4 regions of the Glutamicibacter sp. St.4D3 genome follow, and region 1 is predicted to be linked to each of the others. Evidence: riboswitches for the same ligand, from Rfam matches in the RefSeq annotation. Region 1 holds a riboswitch; each other region holds the start of a gene.

What was found. A riboswitch is a leader RNA that binds a small molecule or an ion and turns the genes downstream of it on or off. The one in region 1 is predicted to bind S-adenosylmethionine.
Region 2: another riboswitch for S-adenosylmethionine. It lies ahead of AC6I21_RS14425 (hypothetical protein); the one in region 1 lies ahead of AC6I21_RS02605 (hypothetical protein).
Region 3: another riboswitch for S-adenosylmethionine. It lies ahead of AC6I21_RS01235 (ABC transporter substrate-binding protein); the one in region 1 lies ahead of AC6I21_RS02605 (hypothetical protein).
Region 4: another riboswitch for S-adenosylmethionine. It lies ahead of AC6I21_RS01210 (ABC transporter ATP-binding protein); the one in region 1 lies ahead of AC6I21_RS02605 (hypothetical protein).

The regions. Positions count from the first base shown of each region.
Region 1 is NZ_AP039380.1:548,575-553,957, forward strand. Features, by position in the region: gene AC6I21_RS02595 (SNF2-related protein) at 1-535, opposite strand, end outside; gene AC6I21_RS02600 (VIT1/CCC1 transporter family protein) at 663-1,766, opposite strand; gene AC6I21_RS02605 (hypothetical protein) at 1,801-2,124, opposite strand; SAM riboswitch class IV at 2,144-2,258, opposite strand; gene AC6I21_RS02610 (DinB family protein) at 2,272-2,859, opposite strand; gene AC6I21_RS02615 (intradiol ring-cleavage dioxygenase) at 2,904-3,824, opposite strand; gene AC6I21_RS02620 (sodium:solute symporter family protein) at 3,963-5,383, opposite strand, start outside.
Region 2 is NZ_AP039380.1:3,130,793-3,136,175, forward strand. Features, by position in the region: gene AC6I21_RS14415 (AI-2E family transporter) at 1-459, opposite strand, end outside; gene AC6I21_RS14420 (4a-hydroxytetrahydrobiopterin dehydratase) at 655-1,353, opposite strand; gene AC6I21_RS14425 (hypothetical protein) at 1,479-2,159, opposite strand; SAM riboswitch class IV at 2,218-2,334, opposite strand; gene AC6I21_RS14430 (M15 family metallopeptidase) at 2,451-3,116, opposite strand; gene AC6I21_RS14435 (response regulator transcription factor) at 3,192-3,887, shown strand; gene AC6I21_RS14440 (sensor histidine kinase) at 3,904-4,956, shown strand; gene AC6I21_RS14445 (2,3-butanediol dehydrogenase) at 5,068-5,383, opposite strand, start outside.
Region 3 is NZ_AP039380.1:247,523-252,905, forward strand. Features, by position in the region: gene ggt (gamma-glutamyltransferase) at 1-1,169, opposite strand, end outside; gene AC6I21_RS01230 (ASCH domain-containing protein) at 1,538-2,002, shown strand; SAM riboswitch class I at 2,398-2,488, shown strand; gene AC6I21_RS01235 (ABC transporter substrate-binding protein) at 2,607-4,238, shown strand; gene AC6I21_RS01240 (ABC transporter permease) at 4,250-5,206, shown strand; gene AC6I21_RS01245 (ABC transporter permease) at 5,221-5,383, shown strand, end outside.
Region 4 is NZ_AP039380.1:240,173-245,555, forward strand. Features, by position in the region: gene acs (acetate--CoA ligase) at 1-518, opposite strand, end outside; gene AC6I21_RS01200 (ABC transporter permease) at 551-1,375, opposite strand; gene AC6I21_RS01205 (aliphatic sulfonate ABC transporter substrate-binding protein) at 1,379-2,392, opposite strand; gene AC6I21_RS01210 (ABC transporter ATP-binding protein) at 2,484-3,311, opposite strand; SAM riboswitch class I at 3,317-3,427, opposite strand; SAM riboswitch class I at 3,692-3,781, shown strand; gene AC6I21_RS01215 (acyl-CoA dehydrogenase family protein) at 3,797-5,137, shown strand; gene AC6I21_RS01220 (LLM class flavin-dependent oxidoreductase) at 5,183-5,383, shown strand, end outside.

The sequences.
Region 1 (5,383 bases):
GCTGGTTGCGGTTCAGGAATTGGGTGGTGCCCGAGGGCAGCCACTGCTGTTGGGCCTGGTTCTTGACGTCCAACACCAGGAACTGCAGGCCCATCGGGTTGACCGGGTCCGCGGCCGAGCGGGTCACCCCGATGGGGTTGAGCGGGTCGGCCTGTTCAAACCAGTCATCGATGCTGCGTTGCCAGCCGCGCTCCGGCTGCTCCTGCACCTGCTCCTGCGCCTGCCGCGCGGTGGCCAGTTTGTTCGCCGCCAGCACCAGGGCCGCCTCGTGGCGGCAGGGCCCCTCCACCTCACAGGTGCACTGCGCCTGGCGGATCTGCCATCCCGTGGTGGCCCGTTCCAGCTGCACCCGTGGCTGGAACGTGTCGTTCTCGTCCTTGACCTCACCACGCAGTTCCGCATTATCCGCAGCAAAATGCACGCCACTGACGGCGCCCGGGGTGCCAGCCAGCTGCTGGCCCAGGAAGTATGGCAAGTTTCCCAGGTAGGCAAGCAAAGTCCTGCCATCTACCTGCGGCGGTACGGCGTTGGTCATCCTCTCATCGTTTCACGTTCGGAGCTGGCAGGGAAAGTTGGGGTCATCGAATGTGCACAACACCTCCGCGCCGCCGGATCCCCGCCCGCGTGCGCACCGGCCGGCGGGCGCAACCCGGCCGAATGGGCTAGGCGACGGGGGCGCCGAACAGCAGACCCAGGCAGTAGGTCACCGCGGCGGCGCCCCAGCCGATGGCCAGCTGGCGCAACCCGCGCTTCAGGGGCGAGGCCCCGGAAAGCAGACCCACCACGCCGCCGGTAAACATCAGGGCCGCTCCCACCAGGACGGCGGCCAGGATGATGGAGGGCAGCCCGGACATCCCGAAGATGAACGGGAGGATCGGCACGACCGCGCCGGAGGCGAAGAACAGGAACGAGGAAGCCGCCGCCCCCGGGGCCGAACCCAGTTCCTCGTGCTCGCGGGCCAGCTCCTCACCGCGCAGCTCCGGCTGCAGTGAGAATGAGGGGTTGCAGTCGCAGGTGAACAGCCCCATGCGTTCGGCGGCCCGGTGCTCGGCGTCCTCATCGCTCATGCCGCGCGCCTTGTAGATCAGCACCAGTTCGTTCGCGTCCAGGTCCAGGTCCTGCGCCGCGGAGAGCGTCACCTGGGTGGGCCGGGAAGCGGTGAGCAGTTCACGCTGGGAACGCACCGAGACATATTCGCCCGCCGCCATGGACAGCGCGCCGGCCAGCAGGCCGGCGATGCCGGCGAAGAGGACGAAGGAGGAAGCCACCCCGGTGGCACCGATGCCCAGCACCAACGCGAAGTTGGAGACCAGCCCGTCATTGGCGCCGAACACCGCTGCCCGGAAGTTGCCGGCCAGCCGGGTGCGCCCGGCGGTGGCCAGGGCGCGCACCACTTCCTCGTGCACCAGTTCGTCGGCGGCCATGTGGGCCGGGGCGTCCGCGTCCTTGGCGTAGGGGGAATCTCCCTCCGCGCGCTGGGCCAGGGCCAGCACGAACACCGACCCGAAGTGCCGGGCCAGGAAACGCAGCACGGTGCGGCGCAGCGAGGGGCGGCTGGGTCGGGCCTGGTCGCCGAGCAGTTCGCGCCAGTGCGCCTCATGGCGGGCCTCGGCTTCGGCCAGTCCGAGCAGCACCTGGCGTTCCTGCCCGGTGCGCCGCGAAGCCAGTTCGCGGTAGATCGCACCCTCGGCGATCTCATCGGCCAGGTATTTGCGCCAGCGCCGAACCTGCGCCGGGGTGGGGGAAGAAGGGGGATTGACGGTCATCACGGCAGTGAATCTCCTCAGTCAGGCCTCCTGCCTACAGCAGCTGTGGCAGGGGACGGACCCCGCGGTGCTCCGCGGCGCGTCCGTCATCGGCATCCAGTGTAGTGACCGAGGGGTGGGCGGGGAATTTGGCAAGGCTAAAAGCCACCGGACGCCCGCCGCTGGTGCCGCGCCGGGGCAGGAACACCAGCAGCCGCCGGTGGGCCGGATCGAACCGGGCCGGGCCGGCCGCGCGGGTGAGCAGCCGCAGCAGCCGTTGCGGCTCACTGGTGTGCAGCACCTGCCAGGCGCCATGGAGGGTAAATTGCACTTCTCCGCTGTGCAGGTCGATCAGCGGCAGGACGGGAACGGCGGGCATCGCAGGCACCGGCCTTTCAGGCTAGCTCTTGCCCGGGCACAAGCTGGTGCCGCGGACCGCTTCCTCATCCGAACCACCCATGAACCTGGGGTTGGTGTGCGGCCAGTCGGAGCTTGGCGCCGCATCTCGTGAAGCTACGCTTCGATGCTACACGGAGTCGGCGATCTTCTTCAGCCGTGCGTAATGTTCCTTCCACTGCTCGTCACTGAACTCCGGCAGGTTCCCGTTCTGCGCGGACAGGCCCGTCTGCCCGTCAATCAGTTCGCGCACCAGATCCAGGTGCCCGGCGTGGCGGGAGGTTTCCCCCACCATGTGCAGCATCAGGTGCTCCAGGGTGGTTTCACTGTCCTCACCCCACCAGGGCACCGAGGCCGGGGCGTCCAGCTCCAGTTCCTCGAAGGCGGTGTTGGCCGCGTCGATCGCCTGGCGGTAGAACTGCAGCACGTCGGCGGCGCCGGTGTCCGCCTCCACCACGAAGTCCGCCATCGGGTCTTCGGAGGTGAAGGCCTGCACGGCCCGGGGACTGTCCACCGGGCGTTTGAGACAATAGCTGAAGTAGCCGAATTCCATGACCGCCAGGTGGTTGATGACCCCCAGGACGTTGGTGCCGCTGGGCACCATGGGCCGACGCAGCTGGGCTTCGTCCAGATTCTCGGCCTTCCACAGCGCCGCCTGCCGGGCATGATCCAGGTAGCGGCGCAAACGCTGCTTGCGCGCGGTGACTTCGCTGTCCATGGGCTGCAGTCTAGTGCAGCAGCCGCCGCGGCAACAGGGGGTGTTTACGGGGCAGCGCTCGCCGCAGGCCGGGTCGGCGGCCGGGCGCCGGGGCGCTCACCGGCGCCCGGCTCCTGCCCGGTACCCGGTGTGGTGCGGGTATCGACCGGGACCTCCAGGCTCACCCGGTAGCCCTCGGTGTTGCTGCCGGTGACGGCGGCCAGCTGGCTGGCGCCGGCGTCGTCGCCGAAGACGTTGTCGCTGCGCAGGCTCACCGCGGCCAGGTTCTTGACCGAGGGCTCATAGCCCACGGTGGCGTACACCTGCTCGCACGCCTCTTGGGGCAGGGCCACCTGGGAGGTGGCGATCGCGTTGGCCGCATCGGTGACCGAATGCTCGTCCGGGTAGATTTCAAAGTGGATGTGCGGCCAGCGCCCGGCATAGCAGGCCGGGAAGATGCTGGTGAAGCGCACCATCCCGTCCTGGTCGCTGAGCTGCACGCCACGCAGGTAGTTTTCCTCCTGCACCCCGGTGGAGTACATCGAGTAGCGGCCCTGGCGGTCGCACTGCCAGACGTAGACGGCCACCCCGATCATCGGGGCGTTGTCCTTCGCGCTGTCCAGGATGCGCAGCTGCAGCTGCATCTCGATGCCCTGAGCGGTGCCCGTGGCGCCGTCGAAGCTGGAACGGATATCGCTGCGCACGATCCCGGAACGCTCCAGCACGTCCGGACCGTTGGACCCGTCCGCGGGGTAGGGGCCGGCCGTCTCCTCGGGGATTTCAGCCGCGCCCCGTGAACCGGTTCCGGCGGTGGGGGCGCAGGCGGACAGGGTGAAGGCCAGGGTGCCCAGCCCCATGGCGGTGAGCATCTGGCGCCGGTCGAGCAGGGTCTGCACGTCAAACCCCAGCCCCTGATCCTCCAAGTCTTCGCCCGGGCGGGGCAGGGGGCGGTTGTTGAACCAGCGTCCTGGCGGGGTGGATGTCATGACGGCTCCTTTGTGCATCCGGGGCAGCTTTAAAACCAAGGGCACCACCGGGCCTGTTGCCCGATGGTGCCTTTGAGGATATGCGCCGGTATTGGGTTCCGGCACAGTTGCGGCTATGTGGCCGCTATGACCTTGTGCTTAGCGCACCGCGGAGTCCTGCACGCCCTCCACGCTGCTCTCACCGGCCACCCGCCGGTCCCAGCTGGCCAGCACCTGCGCGTCGGTGCGCCCGGTGGCCAGCGAGACCACGATGTAGGTCAACGCCGAGGCAAGCAGGCCGAAGTAGATCGGTTCGTTCGCGTACACCCCGTCGAACGTGTTCTTCGCCCGGATCTCCAGGTAGATCATCGTGCCCAGGGTGACCGCCGTGCCCGCGGCCATCGACCAGGCCGCGCCCACCCCGTTGCCGCGGCGCCAAATCAGCCCGCCGAGGATGGAGATCAGCAGCCCGCCGACCAGGATGTCATAGGAAATGGTCAGCGCGGCGACCACGTCGTCCACCACGATCGCCAGGATCATGATGACCACGCCCAGCCCGAACACCCACCAGCGGTTGTTGCTGACCTCGTGTTCCGGGTCCTTCTGCTCATCGCGCTGCAGGTCGCGGCCGAACCAGCTGGCCACAAACGGGGCGACGTCGGTGCGCGCCACGGTGGCGGCGGCGATCAGTGCGCCGGAGGCGGTGGACATCATCGCGGCCACCGCGGCGGCCAGCACGATCCCGCCCACGGCCAGCGGCAGCACCTGCAGGGCCACCTCGGCGTAGACCGCGTCCGGGTTCTGCTCGGCCTCGGCCGCGATCCCCGGCAGCGCCACGCGCGCGGCCATGCCGATGATCGCGCCGGCCGCGCCGTAGATGATGCAGTAGATGCCGGCCGACAGCCCGCCCCAGCGGGCCACGTTGTCGCTGCGGGCGGTGAAGACCCGCTGCCAGATGTCCTGGCCGATCAGCAGGCCCAGCCCGTAGACAACGAAGTAGGTGATGATGGTCTGCAGTCCGATGCCGTCCCACTGGAAGAAGGTGGCATCCAGGCGCTGCTGCATGGCCGACCAGCCGCCGCCGGCACCCAGCACGAAGGGCAGCATCAGGAAGAAGACGCCCACGGTCTTGATGAAGAACTGCACCTGGTCGGCCAGGGTGATGGACCACATCCCGCCGATGGAGGAGTAGATCAGCACAATGCCGCCGCCGACCAGGATGGCCAGCCAGCGTTCCCAGCCGTAGAGCACCATGAAGATCGTGGCGTAGGCGCCGGTGGAGGTGGCGCACAGCATCAGCGTGTAGGCCAGCATGACGATGCCCGAGGTGTTGGTTGCGGCCCGGGAGCCGTACCGCAGGGTGAGCATCTGGGAGACGGTGAAGATCTTCAGCCGCTGAATCTTCGGGGCGAAGAACAGTGAGAGGGCCGAGACCCCGATGCCGATGGCCACCACCAGCCACATCCCGGAGATGCCGTGGCGGTAGCCCAGGCCCACGCCGCCCACGGTCGAGGCCCCGCCAAGCACGACGGCGGCCATGGTTCCGGTGTACAGCACCGGTCCCAGCCGTCGGCCGGCCA
Region 2 (5,383 bases), 760 kb from region 1:
CGCGTCATCCAGCTGCTGCCCGTCAATCCTGAACGGCAGCCCGCCCACCACGTTTTGGACCGTGGAGTTCAGCTGGTTGAACCCCTCCACGGCCTGCTCGACCAGGGTGGGCCACTGGTTGATGACCGAGAACACCAGCCCGGTGCCGATGCCTCCCAGGATCAGCAGCGCGCCGAGGAAGACGGTCCACGCGGCCAAGAGCGGGGACATGACCCGGCGCAGCCGAATCACCAACGGCCACAAGGCGCAGGAGAGGATCACGGCGATGAGGGTGGGAATCACGATCAGGGTCAGCCGCAGCATCCCCAGGACCACCAGGCCCGCAATCACGCCGATGATCAGCAGCTGCAGGCACCGGGTGCCGAGCCTGCCCAGCGGGTCGGTCCACAATCCCTGGAAAGTCACCGCGGGGCGCTCAACCGAGGCCCACGCCTGTTCATCCAGCGGGGAGGACTCCACCCGTGTTTTCCTGCTGCCTGATGTACGCCTGCGAAAGAAAGCCATGGTCGCTCCTACCATCGGCCAATATTGGGTCGGGCAGCAGTCGCGCCCGGTAGGTCCTGCACTGCTGGTTCAGCCGAGTACCGTTCCCGTCGACATCACCATTTCATCTTCGTGCCACGCAGATGCAGCGACGCTGCACCACGCAACGGACTATTCGCGGCCGGACTCGGCCTCGGTGCAAATGCACAGCCGGTTGCCCTGCTTGTCCGTGACAATCACCCAACTTGGCGCGTACTCGTAGTCGAACTCCGCGTCGGTGGTTTTCAAGGTTTCCAGCAGGTCGCCACTGTGGCTGTGGGGCACCGTTACATCAACGTGGAATCGGTTCTGGTTCGGCGTCTGGGTCTCCTGGAACCAGATGGCCGGGCCACGGCCATGCGGGTCGGTCAGCGCACCGTCCGCCGCCTGTTCATAGCCCAGGGCCGCCTGCCAGATCTTGGAGATCTGTTGCGGGTTTTCGGTATCGATGGCGATTTCCACCGTCCGGACCAGGCCCAGGTCCACTTGGGCACCAAAGTTTTCGGCCTGATCGGAGATCTGGGTGGCCAGGGTGAAGTCCCGTGACGTTACTCCGCCGACATCATGGGACACCAGGTTGACGAACACCGTGTCATAACGCCAGTCCACGTCCGGATGATGTCCGGCTTCCTCGGCCAGCGCGCCAATCGCCGACACGAGCTGAATCGCGGCGGCCGAGCTCGGGCACTTGAAAGCGGTCCGCAAGGACCCCAGCCCGTAGCGCCAGTGCGGCAATTGTGAGAGCCGTGCCTGAATTTCGTCTGATGACAGCACATCTTTGCCTGACATTGTTCTTGCCTCTCTGCGGATGGAGCCAACGACCGTGACCATAATGGCCACGGTCGTCCTCAGCTTGCCGCTCCCCTGAAGAAGAAAGAAGGCCCCTTAGCCAATTGCCAGCGTTGCGCGTCGAACGCGCCGTCGCTCGTCGTAGCAGGCCTCCCCCCTGTCCCGGTCTACATACCCAGCAGGAGGATCTTCTCCACCGCTACCGAGATCGGCAGGCGGACCAGCAGGCCCGGCAGGTCCTGCCAGTGCTCGGGGTTGAGGTTCGCACCGTTCGCTCCGAGGCTCCCGCTGGAAAGATTCAGTTCGGCCAACCGGCCCTCGAACCAATCCTCACGCCCTGCCCACTTCGCCTTGCTCCGGCAGCGCTCCACGACGCTTTCAAGCTTCGCGTGCAATAGACAGTACAGTTCCGGGGTAAACCCGGCGCGCATCCACTTGTGGATGTACCGTTCCGTGTCATGCCCGCGGTACAGTTCGCCATCCAGCAGCATTGCGGACCGTTGGCTCTTGACGATGCGCCAATTTCCCTTCGGACGCGGGAGGTACGGTGGAGCGTACGGGTTTTCCAACAGTGCGGCATCCCACCGCAGGTCCAGTTGTTCCCTTACCGTTGGTTCATTTCCCTTGATGCCTGCCGGCAGACCGTACTTGTCGACCGGAATCTCTAGCGGGCCTCCCCGAACCAGCTCGGCCCGGCCGTCGGCACGCAGTCTCATGGCCTGATAGATCTTCGCGGCCGATTCCGTGCCAACAACATCATCACCGTAAAGCTCCCGGCGCCAGGCCTCGAAGTCCTGCGCATGTTCCTTGTTGAAGTTCTCGTGCTGGCTGCGTTCGTTTTCAGACAATTGTTGTTCCCCTCGCATGGGAGGACCCGGCGACGGAGGATTTATCTCCGCCGCGGCATCCACCGACTTGCCCGGCGGCTGGTGCCGCGGACCGGTTCTTCCCCTGGGGCACCCCGCTCGGTTGAGGAGGGTTGCCGTGCAGCAAGCCAGGTACTTATCGCTGCAGCTCGTGAACCTGGGAATCATCCTATGCGTCCGGTCCGACGGTTTGGCGTCCGCGTAGGCCGCGATTGCTCACTGTGGATTGTTCATTATCGAAGGAACGGTCCACTTGTCACCTAATTCGTGTTTCTAGCGCTGCAGCCGAGGGTCTTCTGTCGGATCCGTGTACGGGGCGGGGCAGCCCTGGCTGACCGCTTCCGGGCGCAGCTCAAAGTGCCACGGCTCATTTTCGTACACCGTGCACAGTCCGTAGTAGCGACCATGCTGGCCTAGCCACGCCCGCGCGTCATAGGATCCGATGTCTATCGCATTGCCGGAAACATGCGGTGAAGTCTGCGCAGTTGCAACCCACCGGGCGGCTTCACGCTTCGACCCATACCGGTCTACCGCTTCGGCCAGCAGTTGCTGCTGAAATGCTTCCGAGCGCCAGCCACTGTTGACGATGAACTTGATGTCATCCTTGGCGGCGTCGGATTCTGCCTCATTCATCGCCTCGCGCAGGTCCGGACTCAAGTAGTGCACGGCTGGTACCTGGGACTTCAGGGTGGTTCCTGAAGGCACATCCCCACCAGCCACCCCTAACGCACCTGCCCTTGGCTCTTGTCCTCCCTGGACCACCGAAGTCACGGTTGCCGCCATGGATGAGGGACTCCAGTCACTGCGGGTTCCGAGCGTTAGGGCCAGGGCAAGCACCCACAGGGTGGTAAGCAGCGCCAGAAGCACCAGGATGATTTTGGTCAGGAGGGATTTCTTGCGGTGCTTGGCCAGTCGCATTTTTCTCATGAAACCAGTCAAGGCGGCGTCCTGTTGCCGGGCCGTATCGAAATTTTGATATGCCCGCGATATGTTCCGGCTCGTACGATTGGGGCTATGCGTGTACTGATCGTCGAGGACGAACTCCTGATGGCGGAGGCGATCCGGGACGGATTGCGCTTGGAAGCCATCGCTGCAGATATCGCCGGGGACGGTGATACGGCCTTGGAACTTTTGGAGATCAATGCCTACAAGATCGCCATCCTCGACCGTGACATTCCCGGCCCCTCCGGCGATGAAGTGGCCCGTTCCATCGTGGCCTCCGGTACCGGTTTGCCGATCCTGATGCTGACCGCCGCCGACCGGCTCGATGAGAAGGCCTCAGGTTTTGAATTGGGCGCGGATGACTACCTGACGAAGCCATTTGAGCTCCAGGAACTGGCGATGCGCCTGCGGGCATTGAGTCGGCGCCGGGCTCATCACCGCCCTCCGGTCCGCGAAATAGCTGGAGTAAGGCTGGATCCCTTTCGCCGCGAGGTCTACCGAGAAGGCCGCTATGTGGCTTTAACACGCAAGCAGTTCGCGGTATTGGAAGTCCTCATGGGAGCAGAAGGCGGAGTGGTCAGCGCGGAGGAGCTGCTGGAACGAGCATGGGATGAGAATGCCGATCCCTTCACCAATGCGGTGCGCATTACGGTCTCAGCCTTGCGGAAACGTCTGGGCGAACCGTGGGTGATCGCACCAGTTCCAGGGGTCGGATATTGCATCGAAGCCCCGGACAGTGAAGTACCTATGGTGTTGGACAGTGAATAAGCCAAAAGGGCTGAGCGTGCGACTGAAGCTCACTTTAAGCTACGTCGGTTTTCTGATGTTGGCTGGCGCGCTGCTGCTCACCGCCGTCTGGGTTTTCCTGCTGCGTTATGTTCCCGAGGGGAACATCGACAGCGCTAGAGGTTTCGTCCCGAACCGCTCGGATCTACTTGATGCCTTTGGACCCGCGGCCACCGGCGTGCTGCTCTTCCTGCTGGGTTTTGGGCTCATTGGAGGCTGGTTCCTCGCCGGTCGAATGCTTGCCCCCTTGGATCGCATCACGCAAACCACCCGCGCCGTGGCCGAGGGTGACCTCGCCCGTCGGATTCACCTCCCTGGTCGCAACGATGAATTCGGGGAGCTTGCTGAAGCCTTCGACACCATGCTGGAGGAAGTGGAAGCACACGTCGCGGAGCAGCAACGATTCGCCGCCAATGCGTCCCACGAATTGCGCACCCCATTGGCCATCACCCAAACACTGTTGGATGTCGCCGGCAAAGAGACGGACATAGACACCGGTGAGCTCCTCCAGCGGTTGGGGACAGTCAACAAGCGGGCCATCGAACTGACCGAGTCGTTGCTGTGGCTGACCCGAGCCGGACAGAAGTCCTTTACCCCAGAAATAGTCGACCTGTCGTTGCTGGTCGAAGAAGCCACGGAAACCCTGCTGCCCCTGGCAGAAAAACGCGTCGTTGGTTTGGAAGTCGCCAGTGAGGTTGCGATCGCCCACGGCTCTCCCCCGCTGCTGCAACAGCTGATCATCAACCTGATTCACAACGCAATTGTGCACAATCTGCCTGAGAACGGAACGGTGTGGATCACCACTGGAAACGCGGCAGGAAGGGGCATTTTGACGGTGGAGAATACGGGCGAGCACCTGCCGCCCGAGCTGGTGAACACACTGACAGAGCCATTCCAGCGTAGCGCCAAGCGCGCACGATCAGACGACGAGGCCGGTGTCGGCCTGGGACTGGCGATCGCCGCCAGCATTGTCAAAGCCCACCACGGTTCGTTCTCATTGACGGCGCGTACTTCTGGCGGTCTGCGGATTGTCGTTGAGCTGCCGGATTAGCGTTGCAGAGCCGGTCATTTGAAAGACCGTGTAAGTGCATAAGAGGCGCGGAAGCAAGGAGTTCTTGCTTCCGCGCCTCTCTAAAAGGCCGGCTTAGTTGCCCGGTAGGGACTAGGCCCGGGGGTTCACAATGATCTTCACGTGATGCTCATTGTTGTTGATGAGCTGGTCAAAGCCTTCGGAGACCAGCTCGTCCAGGCCAATGCGTCCGGTAATGAACGGAGCCAGATCAAGCTTGCCGCTGGAGACCAACTCGATGGTGTCCGGGTGATCGTTGGCGTAACCAATGGTTCCGCGTAGATCGATTTCCTTCAGCACCAGGTTCGGCATATCGACCTCGGGCTTGCGACCCCAGATCGAGACGTTCACAATCACGCCGGCTGGCCGCACGGCGTCGATCAGCATGTCCAGCACCACTGGCACCGAG
Region 3 (5,383 bases), 300 kb from region 1:
GCATCGCCCGGCGCTACCGGTTTCACGGAGGCGCGCTGCGGATCCAGGGCGCAGGCCCGCTCGGCCCCGAAGAGTCGGTCGGTCAGCTGGCGGGTGGGCACATCGACGAATGCCGGATCCCCGACGTATTTGCCGCGGTCGGCAAACGCCAGGGCGCTGGCCTCCAGGTAGTGGTGCAGCGCGTCGGGTCGCGGCATCGTTGAAAGCTGGAACCGATTCAGGATGTTCAGGGCCTCGCCGACCGTGGTGCCCCCACTGCTGGAGGGGGCCATCCCGTAGACGTCCAGGCCGCGATAGTTCACCCTGGTCGGCTTCTGCTTCACGACCTTGTAGCGTGCCAGGTCCGCGGCGGTCATGTGGCCGGCAGGCACGGGCAGCTCGGTTCCCGGCACCACCGGCGGGGCCTGCACGGTCGCGGCGATCTGCTCGGCGAGCTCACCGCGGTAGAACGAGTTGATGCCACGGCGCGCAATCATGCGATAGGTCTTGGCCAAATCGGGGTTCTTGAACACGGTGCCCACCTTGGGGGCATCCCCTCGGGGAAGGTACAGCTTCCTGGTGGACTCGAAGGCCTCGAACCGCTCCTTGTTATCCAGGGTTTGCTCGCGGAACGTCTCATCCACGACGAAGCCGCGCGTGGCCGTCTTGATGGCCGGCTGCAGGGCCTTTCCCAGGCTCATCGTTCCCCAGCGGTCAAGTGCCTCATCCCAGGTGGCCAGCGTGCCGGGCACGCCCACGGACACCCCGCTGGTCACCAGCTCCGGGGTGAAGGGGTAGGGGCTGCCGGTCTGCGGATCAATGAAGGCGTCGTGGGGCATGGCGGCCGGGGCGGTTTCCCGACCGTCCAGCGTGCTGATCTTCCGGGTGTCGGCGTCGTAGTACATGAAGTAGCCTCCGCCGCCAATGCCAGCGCTGTAGGGTTCGGCGACTCCCAGTGTCGCGGCGGCGGCCACCGCCGCGTCCACGGCGTTGCCGCCGCGGCGCAACACGGAAATCGCCGCGGAAGAGGCCTCCGGGTCGACGGTGGCCACGGCGCCACCGTAACCGGTGGCGGTGGCTTGCTTCTCGGTTTGGCGTGGTTCCGCCTGGGCCGGCGCCAGACTGAGCGCGGTCAAGCCCAACGCCAGGCTGATCGCGCAGGCTGGGGCGCGAAGTGATCGTGGGTGCACAGCTACCCGCTCCTTGGGGGTTGATGGGTTCTGACCCCCTCAAGCTAGGCGAAGTGCACCACATCCAATGGAAGTGAGACGCATCACATTCCAAAAGTTGTGGTTGCCCTGAGGAACCGGCTTTCGGCGCAGTGCCTCCGGGGCGGGGCAGTCCTTCGGAGAGGAGCCAGCGGTTTCTGCGCACGAAGCACCATATGCCTTTCCCGCCGATTTTTGCGCGCAACCTTGGTTCCGGGCAGAGGCAATGAAAGGCCCCTGTGCAGCGCCGGCCCATGGCGGAAAGCACTAGGCTTGGGGCCATGGATTCCTCGGCCTCCCGGCTCCCGCCGGTCGACCTCGCGCGGGCAAGACAATTGTGGGGCGACTATGTGCTTTGGGCAGGGGGCGGGGTCCTGCGACCCGAGGTGTTGCCTGTCGTTGACTACTTCGGGGACAGTCCCGCATTGGCCGATGCGTTGCTGCGCGCAGTTTCCGACGGGGATAAGCGCGCAACCTCGAGCCTGGAGAACGAGTACACGGCAAGCGGTGAACCGTTGCCGGAGGCAGGCGCCTATTGGCTAGCCTGCGATTCCACCGGTACGGCGCGTCTCATCCTGCAGACCACCGAGGTCACCTTGGCGGCCTTTGACCACGTGGACGCCGATTTCGCCTTTGCCGAAGGGGAGGATGACCGCTCGTTGGCCAGCTGGCGCCGCGAGCATGAGAAGTACTGGCGTCGCACCCAGCGGGCTGCTGGACACCAATGGGATCCGACCCTGACGTCGCAGCCGGGTTTCCGGGTCGTGCTTGAGCGTTTCGTTGTCGCCTGGCCTATGGGCCCCGGCAGGGCGTAGCCCCCAGCGGTTTTTCCGCGCCGGTGGATCTGCCGGCTCGTGGATGAGGAATCTGCACAGGGTTTCACAGGGCTCCAACTGCGGGACAAGGCCAAGCCGGCCCGGCCCTGCGGCTGCTGCACGGTACTGCCCCCGGTCCGCGGAGGCGTGTAAAACCCGCGCCACCCACTACAGCGGGCGCGGTGGCACCGGCGCCACCCTGCCGGAGGAATTGTCAAGGATCTGCGGTTTTCGCCTTCACACAATGACTTACCGGCGCGTGTGACCCCATTGTTACGGTGCTGCCGAGCCTTTGTCGCCTCCTCGGTGGCGATGTGACGTCGATGTTTCGTCATGGTTGGTCACATGAATGTCCCCGCCGCACACTGAAATCACCCGGAACACCCACCGGAACAACACCATCCAGAGCGACTGAGAGACCTGGCTCGTTGACGTCGCAGCAACCACCCCGACGGGGAGCGGTGCTAAGGCCAGGACCGATGGAGATTGCTAGATTTCGCAACGGTCCCCGCACACGGGCGGATGTCTGCCTGTTTTGCCTCCCTTCGCGGGAGGGACCTGAATTCAGCGTGCTCCTCGGGCTAAACCGAGAGGAACACGGATTATGCGGCCACCACGTTTGGCGCTGAAAGCCACCGCACTGCTTGCGGCCCTGGGGCTGTCGTTGACCGCATGCGGCGGCAGCGGCGCGGCAAGCCCGAACACCGAGTCGGCACAGCCAGCCGGCGACCCGGTGCAGGGTGGAACCCTGACCTACGCCGAGGTCACCCCCATCGACAACTGGCAGACCCAGGCGGCCCGGTTCTACGAGAAGGCCAACGTGCTGAACTCGGTGCTGGACCGGCTGACCTATTTTGACGCCGAGCAGGGCAAGCTGGTGGGGTGGATCGCCAGTGACTTCACCTCCAACGAGACCAAGACCCAGTACACGTTCACCATTCGTGACGGGGTGACGTTTTCCAACGGCACCGCACTGGATGCCAAGGCCGTCAAGGCGAACCTGGACGCGCTGGGACTGGGCATCAAGGATGCGCAGATCCAGCCGAACGTGGATTTCTCGGCGTACAAGTCCTCCAAGGTGCTGGACGGGAACAAGGTCCAGGTCACCCTGAAGCGTCCGGACGCCAACTTCCTGCGCGCCACCTCCTCGGTGACCGCCGGGCTGGTGGCCCCCGAAACGCTGAAGCTGGACAACGCCGGGCAGTCGGCGATCTCCAAGATCGTGGGTTCCGGACCGTTCGTCTTCGCCTCGGAAAAGCCCGATGAGGAAGTGGTGTTCAGCGCCCGCGACGACTACGCCTGGGCTCCGCAGGGTGCCCAGAACCCGGGGGCTCCCTACCTGGATGAGCTGGTCATCAAGTACCTGCCGGAGGTTGCACACCGTGCCGGAGCCGCCCAGTCCGGGCAGGTGGACCTGGTTCGGGGATTGCAGCCGGTGGATGAGCAGGTGCTGAAATCCGGCGGCGGCCAGGTGTTCGCCGCGCAGGGCGTGGATTTGACCACCAACAACGCCTCGGTGCGCATTGGCTCCGGGCAGCTGGCCGACGCCAAGGTCCGCCAGGCGCTGCAGGTGGGCATCGACCGCCAGGCGCTGAAGGACACCGTGCTTTCGGACAGCTATGTGATTTCCGCATCGATTCTGAACCACAAGGCCCCGGGCTTCGTGGACTTCTCCGCGGAATTGGCCTACGACCCGGCGCGGTCCAAGGAGCTGCTGGATGAGGCCGGCTGGGTTCCGGGACCGGACGGGATCCGGCAGAAGGACGGGAAGAAGCTGGAGGTCACCGTCGCCTCCTCGAACAACTCGGTGGTCATCAAGCCGGCCTTCGAACTTATTGAGCAGCAGTGGCGCGAGATCGGGGTCAAACTGGTGAACCGGGCAGCGGACAACACGTTCCTGACCAGTGCCCTGGTCGATGACAAGGTCGAATTCTTCGGCACCCGGCAGTTCGCCTACGGCGGGCTGGGGCCGGTCTTCGGGCCGGCGAACAACACCCAGACGCTGAACGCGGACGAAGAGTTGAACGAACTGTTCACCCGGGAACAGGCGGCCACCACCGAGCAGGAGCACCTGAAGCTGATCGGTGAGGAACAGCGTGCCCTGGTGCTGGACAAGGCCCTGACCCTGGTGCTGTGGGATGAGGTCCAGGTCTACGGCGCGCATTCGGGCACCCACGTCGACTTCACCTCCGGCACCGCCCCGATCTTCCAGGGCGCCTGGAAGAGCGGCAAGTAGGGGAGGGAAGCATGGGCGGATACATTGCCAAGCGCGTTGGCCAGGCCCTGCTGGTCATCTGGCTGGCCTACACCGCGGTTTTCCTGGCGGTGCAGGCCCTGCCGAATGACCCGGTGACCATCTTCCTGTCCACCGACGCCGCCGCGGACCCGGCCACCATCGCACAGCTGAAGGCCCACTACGGCTATGACCAACCGCTGATCACCCAATACCTGGGGCAGCTGGGCGCGCTGCTGCGCGGGGACCTGGGCTACTCGCTGTCCTCCGGGGCGCCGGTGGCCGCCCGGATCGGGGAGGTCATCGGATCCACCCTGGTCCTGGCCGGCAGCGCCTTCGTGCTGGCCGTCCTGCTGGCGGTGGCCCTGGTGGCCGCGGCCACCCTGGCCCGTGGTGAGCGGCTGCGCCGGGCGCTGTTGAACCTGCCGCCGCTGTTCATTTCAATCCCGGTGTTCTGGCTGGGCCTGGTGCTGCTGCAGCTGCTGGCAGTGCAGCTGGGGGTGATGTCCCTGTTCCCGGACGGTTCGGCGCTGTCGCTGCTGGTGCCGATCCTGGTGCTGGCCCTGCACCTGAGCGCACCGATCGCCCAGGTGCTGCTCAAGAGCGTTCAGCAGGTCTCGGCCCAGCCGTTCGTGGACGTGCTGCGCGCCAAGGGGGCCGGGGAGTCCTGGATCTTCTACCGCCACACGCTGAAGAACGCCGCCCCGGCCGCGCTGTCGATTGCCGGGATCACCATCGGCACCCTGCTGGCCGGCTCGGTGATCACCGAGACCGTGTTCGCCCGCGCCGGACTGGGGCAGCTGGTGCTGCAGGCGGTCACCGTCCAGGACATTCCCCTGGTGCAGGCTCTGGTGCTGCTCACCGCCGCCACCTTCACCGTGGTGAACCTGCTGGTGGACCTCATCCACCCGCAGCTGGACCCACGAATCATTACCGCCCACGCCGGCTCGGCACGGGCCCTGGCTGCCTGAAGGGACAAGGGATCATGAGCGTACTGACCGAACAGAACACCACCCCGGCCGGGCTGCCGGTTCCGGAGCCGGCACCAACCACCGCGGCGCCAGCACCGGGCCGCCCGGTGCGCCGCTGGCTGGGACGCTGGTGGATGCTGCTGCCGCTGGGCCTGCTGCTGGCCTGGGCGCTGGTGC
Region 4 (5,383 bases), 310 kb from region 1:
TCCGTGGTGACCAGCAGCTTCGCTGCGGTGTCCTCGACCCGGAACTTCAGGGCCGCGGCGGAGAACCCGCCGAAAACCAGGGAGTGGATCGCGCCAATGCGGGCGCAGGCCAGGGTGATGACCACCGTCTCCACCAGCACCGGCAGGTAGATGACCACCCGGTCACCCTTCCCGATCCCCAGTTCGGTCAGCGCGTTCGCGGCCTGGCATACCCGTTCGGCCAGTTCCCGGTAGGTGACGGTCTCCCGGTCCCCGGGTTCCCCCTCGAAGTACAGGGCCACCTTCTCACCGCGGCCGGCCGCCACATGACGGTCCGCGCAGTTCACGGCGGCGTTCAGCGTGCCGCCCAGGTACCAGGAAATCTGCGGGCCGCGTTCGGCGGCGGGGTCGGCGGCAACGATCCGGGAGGTGGTGTGCCATCGGGTGTCCCAGTCCAGCAGGTTCGCCGCTTCATCCCAGAAGCGCTGGCGGGTGGCTTCGTCGGTGCTTTCCTCGGAGGTCAGGTCGATGGTTGTCATCGAAGAAAATCCTTTACACGTGGTCGCGGGCCCTAGGCCCAGCGGGCAATGGCCTTGCGTTCGGCGATGGACAGCAGGGCATCGGTGAGTTTGCCAAAGATCGCCAGCAAGATGATGGTCAGGATCAGGCGGTCAATGCGCCCATTGTTTTGGGAATCGGTGAGCAGGAACCCCAGGCCCATGGAGGCGCCGAGCAGTTCGGCCGCCACCAGGAACAGCCATGCCTGGGCCAGGGCCAGGCGCAGCCCGGAGAAGATGGCGGGAACCACGGCCGGCAGCTGAACGGTGCGCAGCAGGCGCAGGCCCCGGTAGCCAAAGGAGCGGGCCGCCTCCACCAGCTGGGGATCCACGTGGCGCAGCGCCAGGGAGACGGTGGTGAAGACCGGGAAGAAGGCGCCGATGATGATCAGGGTGACCTTGGAGTCCTCACCCATCTTCATCCACAGCACCAGCAGCGGAACCCAGGCCAGTGACGGGACCGCGCGCAGCGCCCCGATGCTCAGGCTCAGCAGGGCATCGGCCAGCTTCGATAGTCCCACCAGGGCACCGAAGACCAGGCCCAGCAGCGAACCGGCGGCAAAGCCCAACAGGACCCGCTGGGCGGAGATGCCTATGTGGGTCCACAGCTCACCGCGCTCCAGCAGGTCAACGGCGGCGGTGATGACGGAGGCCGGGGTGGGCAGCGCATAGGAGGGCACCAGTCCGCTTGTCGTGGCCAACTGCCACGCCACCAGGACCAGGGCGGGGACAACCAGGCCCACTAGCCAGTGCGGGAGCCCCAGCAGTGCGGCGAGCAGTCCGGCGCGCGGGGCATCGGCTTGTGTGGTGGCCGGCTGCTGGTCAACAGGAGCGGTCATCGCCTATTCACCCGCAATCTGTGAGGCATCGGCCTGCCGGGCAAACTGGTCGTCAACCAGGGTGTCCAGTGCGGCGTCCACCTCGGCTTGGCTCTTCACATCGCCGCTGTCGACAAACACCGGCCCAATGTTGCCCAGCACCTGAACGAACTTCTCGTCCGGGACCGCCGCCACGTCGAGGTTGGATCGCTCGGAGATGACCGTGTCGGCGACCTGAGCGTCCAGTCCGGCGACATCGGCCAGGATCTGCGCGGTTTCCTCCGGGTGGCTGCCGGCCCACTGGCGCGCCTTCTCATAGGCGTCAACCACGGTCTGCGCCACTTCCGGGCTGTCCTTGAGGAAGTCCTCGCGGGCGTTGAGCGCCCCATAGGTGTTGAAGTCCAGGTTGCGGTACAGCAGGCGTGCACCGTCCTGTTCGGCGGACGCCATGATCGGGTCCAGTCCGCTCCAGGCATCCACCGAGCCGTTGGCCAAAGCGGTGCGCCCGTCGGCGTGCTGCACGTTCTGCAACGTGATGTCCTTTTCCCCCAATCCCGCCTCCTGCAGGGCCTGCAGCAGGAAGAAGTAGGGGTCGGTGCCCTTGGTGGCCGCGACCTGCTTGCCCTTCAGGTCGGCGACCGAGGAAACCGGTGAATCCTTGCCCACGACCAGTGCTGACCATTCGGGCTGCGAGTACAACGCGATCGTCTTGATCGGGGAACCGTTGGAGCGGGCCAGCAGGGCGGCGGAGCCGGCGGTGGAACCCACGTCGATGGCGTCCGCACGCAGTGCCTCGTTGGCCTTGTTTGACCCGGCCGACTGGATCCATTCGACGCTGATGCCGTCGTCGGCCAGCGCATCCTCCAGCCATCCCTTTTCCTTCAGCACCAGGCTCAGGGGGTTGTAGGTCGCATAGTCGAGGGTCAGGGTCTCACCGGCAGCGGCGTTCTCCCCGGCGCAGCCGCTGAGGCTGCTCGCGGCCAATGCGACGGCGGCGAAGGTGAATGCGCAACGGCGGGACAGGGTGAATTTTGACATGGGAATCCTTAGCGGGTGGGTTCGGCGGCGCACGGGAGTAGGCCCGGACGCAAGGGTGAGGGGTGGACAGGAAGGCGACGCGGCGCGGGGGTTAATGGCCCGACGGGTCGACACCGAGCAGCTGCAGCAGATGCGCGCGCTGGGTGGTGAATCCGGAACCCGTCCGGTTGCGGGGCCTGGGGGAGTTCAGGATCAGGTCCTCGATGACCCCGGCCCCGTTCTGCTTCTGCTCCGCGTTCGGCCGCCGGTGCCCCAGGACAATGACGCGGTCGGCCAGGCTCAGGGCCTCGTCCACGTCATGGGTGACCATCAGCACCGTGGTCGGGAACGAACGGTGGATGTCCAGCAGCAGATCCTGCATTTTCAGGCGGGTCAGGGCATCCAGCGCGCCGAACGGTTCGTCCAGCAGCAGGACCCCGGGGCGCCGTGCCAGGGCGCGGGCCAGTGAAACGCGCTGGGCCATGCCCCCGGAAATCTCGCGTGGACGAAGTTCCGCCGCGTGGGTGAGTTCGGTCAGTTCCAGCAGCTCGGCGATCAGCTCGCGGCCGGCCTGGGCTGTCAGCTGCGGAGACAGGCCCAGGGCGATGTTTTGGCGCACCGTCCGCCACGGCAGCAACCGGGGTTCCTGGAACGCCACCGCACAGCGGTCATCGATTCCCTCCACGGCGTGGCCGCCAATGCGGACCTGGCCGACACTGGGGTGATCCAGGCCGCTGACGGTGCGCAGCAGTGTGGACTTGCCGCAGCCGCTGGCGCCGAGGATGGCCACCACCTGACCGGCGGTGATCTGCAGGTCGATGCCTGACAGGACCGTGCGGGTCTGCCGGCCTGCGGTGAACGAACGCCCCAGGTTGTGGAACTGAACCGATCGGGCAGTGGATGGCGCCACGGGTGTGGGCGACACAAGGACAGTACTCATTGTCATCTCCATCGCTTCTGGCGTTAGCACCGTCCATGCAGGAAGAGGCCTTCTCCCCGTCATGGTGGTTGCTGCGGCGTCAACGAGCCAGATCTCTCGGCCGCTCGGGATGGTTACGCCACCATGTAATCGTCCCGAACGGATGGAAGGCAAATCGTTCGTAATGTGACGAATCTTCGAAGCGTACGTTTCCGGGGCCGGTAATTCTGGTATTTCTTTGATCCCTTGTGGATTCTGCATCATTCTGCCGCTTGACGGGGTCAGGCTGTAACGTCTTGCCCATTCGCGCGATCCGGGCGTTCGACGTCATCTGCGCTTCATGCCCCGAAATATGACGGCCGGCCTTGAGCCGGCTTCGTCACCGCCGGTACAAATGAGATGAACCATCCAGAGCGGCCGAGAGATCTGGCTCCACGACGCCGCAGCAACCACCCCATGCGGGCCGGTGCTACCGCCAGGACCGATGGAAGAATTGAGGCTCTTGCATGTCATTCGGCGAACCCCAACCGGACTTCAACACGCTGTCCGACCCTGCCCAGGCCCCTGCCGGCAACGCCGTGGATCTGGACCAGCATCCCGAGCAGCTGCCCGAGCGGCAGCTGCTGAAGATCACCCCGGGGCCTGGGGCCGACGAACAATATGAACGCCTGGCCGCCACCTTCCGACCGGTCTTCGCGCAAATCGCCGAGGGCGCAGCCCACCGGGACCGGGAGCGCATCCTGCCCTTTGAGCAAGTGGGGCTGCTGAACCGGGAACGCTTCGGGGCCCTGCGCGTCCCGGTGGACCGCGGCGGGTACGGTGCCCGCATGTCCGATGTCTTCCGCCTGCTGATTGAACTGGCCGAAGCCGACTCCCACATCGCCCAGCTCTGGCGTGCCCACCTGGCCTTCGTCGAAGACGTGCTGGCCTTCGAGGACCAGTCGCTGCAGGCCAAATGGCTGGAGCGGATCTCCGCCGGGCACATTGTGGGCAACGCCTACACCGAACGCGGCGGCAACCGGCTGGGCAGTCTGAACACCACGGCCACCGAGCACGAGGGCCGCTGGTTCGTCACCGGGGAGAAGTACTACTGCACCGGGACCATCTTTGCCGACTGGACCATGGTGGCCGTGGCCCACCCGCAGCTGCCCGGTCGGCAGATCGCCGTCGTGGCCACCCAGCATTCCGGGGTGCGGATCCTGGATGACTGGGACGGGTTCGGCCAGCAGCTGACGGGCACCGGCACCACCACGTTCGAGCGGGTCCCGGTGGACAGCTTCATCCCGCAGCATGAGAACGACACCGAATCGGCGATCTTCCAGCTGGTGCTGCTGGCCGTGCAGGCCGGCGTGGCCCGCGCGGCGCTGAATGACCTGCGCTCCTCGGTCCAGCTGCGCACCCGCAGCTTCAGCACCGGCACCGGGGTCCCGGTCCGCCACGAACCGCAGGTCCTGCAGGTCGTGGGGGAGGTCTCGGCCGAGGTATTCGCCATCGAGTCGGTGGTGATGGGCGCGGTGCTGGAGGTCGAGGCCGCCCTGGCCGACGCCAACCTGAGCCCCGCCGAACGCTATGCGGTGTGCGAGTTGGCCGCCAACCGCGCCCAATCGGTCACCCAGCCGCTGACCATCGGGGTGACCAGCAAGCTCTTTGACCCGCTGGGCGCCTCGGCCACCAAGGCCAGCTGCAACATGGACCGGCACTGGCGCAACGCCCGCACCATCGCCACCCACAACCCCGCCATCTACAAATCCCGCATCGTGGGCGACTACGAGATCAACGCGGTGCCCCCGGTGCGGCTGAACGCCACCGGGGACGTCCCCGCCCCGGGTCAGGTCAGCTTCCGCTAGTCCCGCCCGCCACCATCGAATCAAACCCCTGAAAGAAGGACCGCCATGAGCCGCACACCCCGCGAAATCCTGTTCAACGCCTTTGACATGAACTGTGTCGCCCACCAGTCGCCCGGACTCTGGCGCCACCCGCAGGACCAAGCCGCAAGCTACAACACCCTGGGCTACTGGACCCACCTGGCCAAGGTGCTGGAAAAGGGCAAGTTCGACGGGCTGTTCATCGCCGATGTGCTGGGCACCTATGAC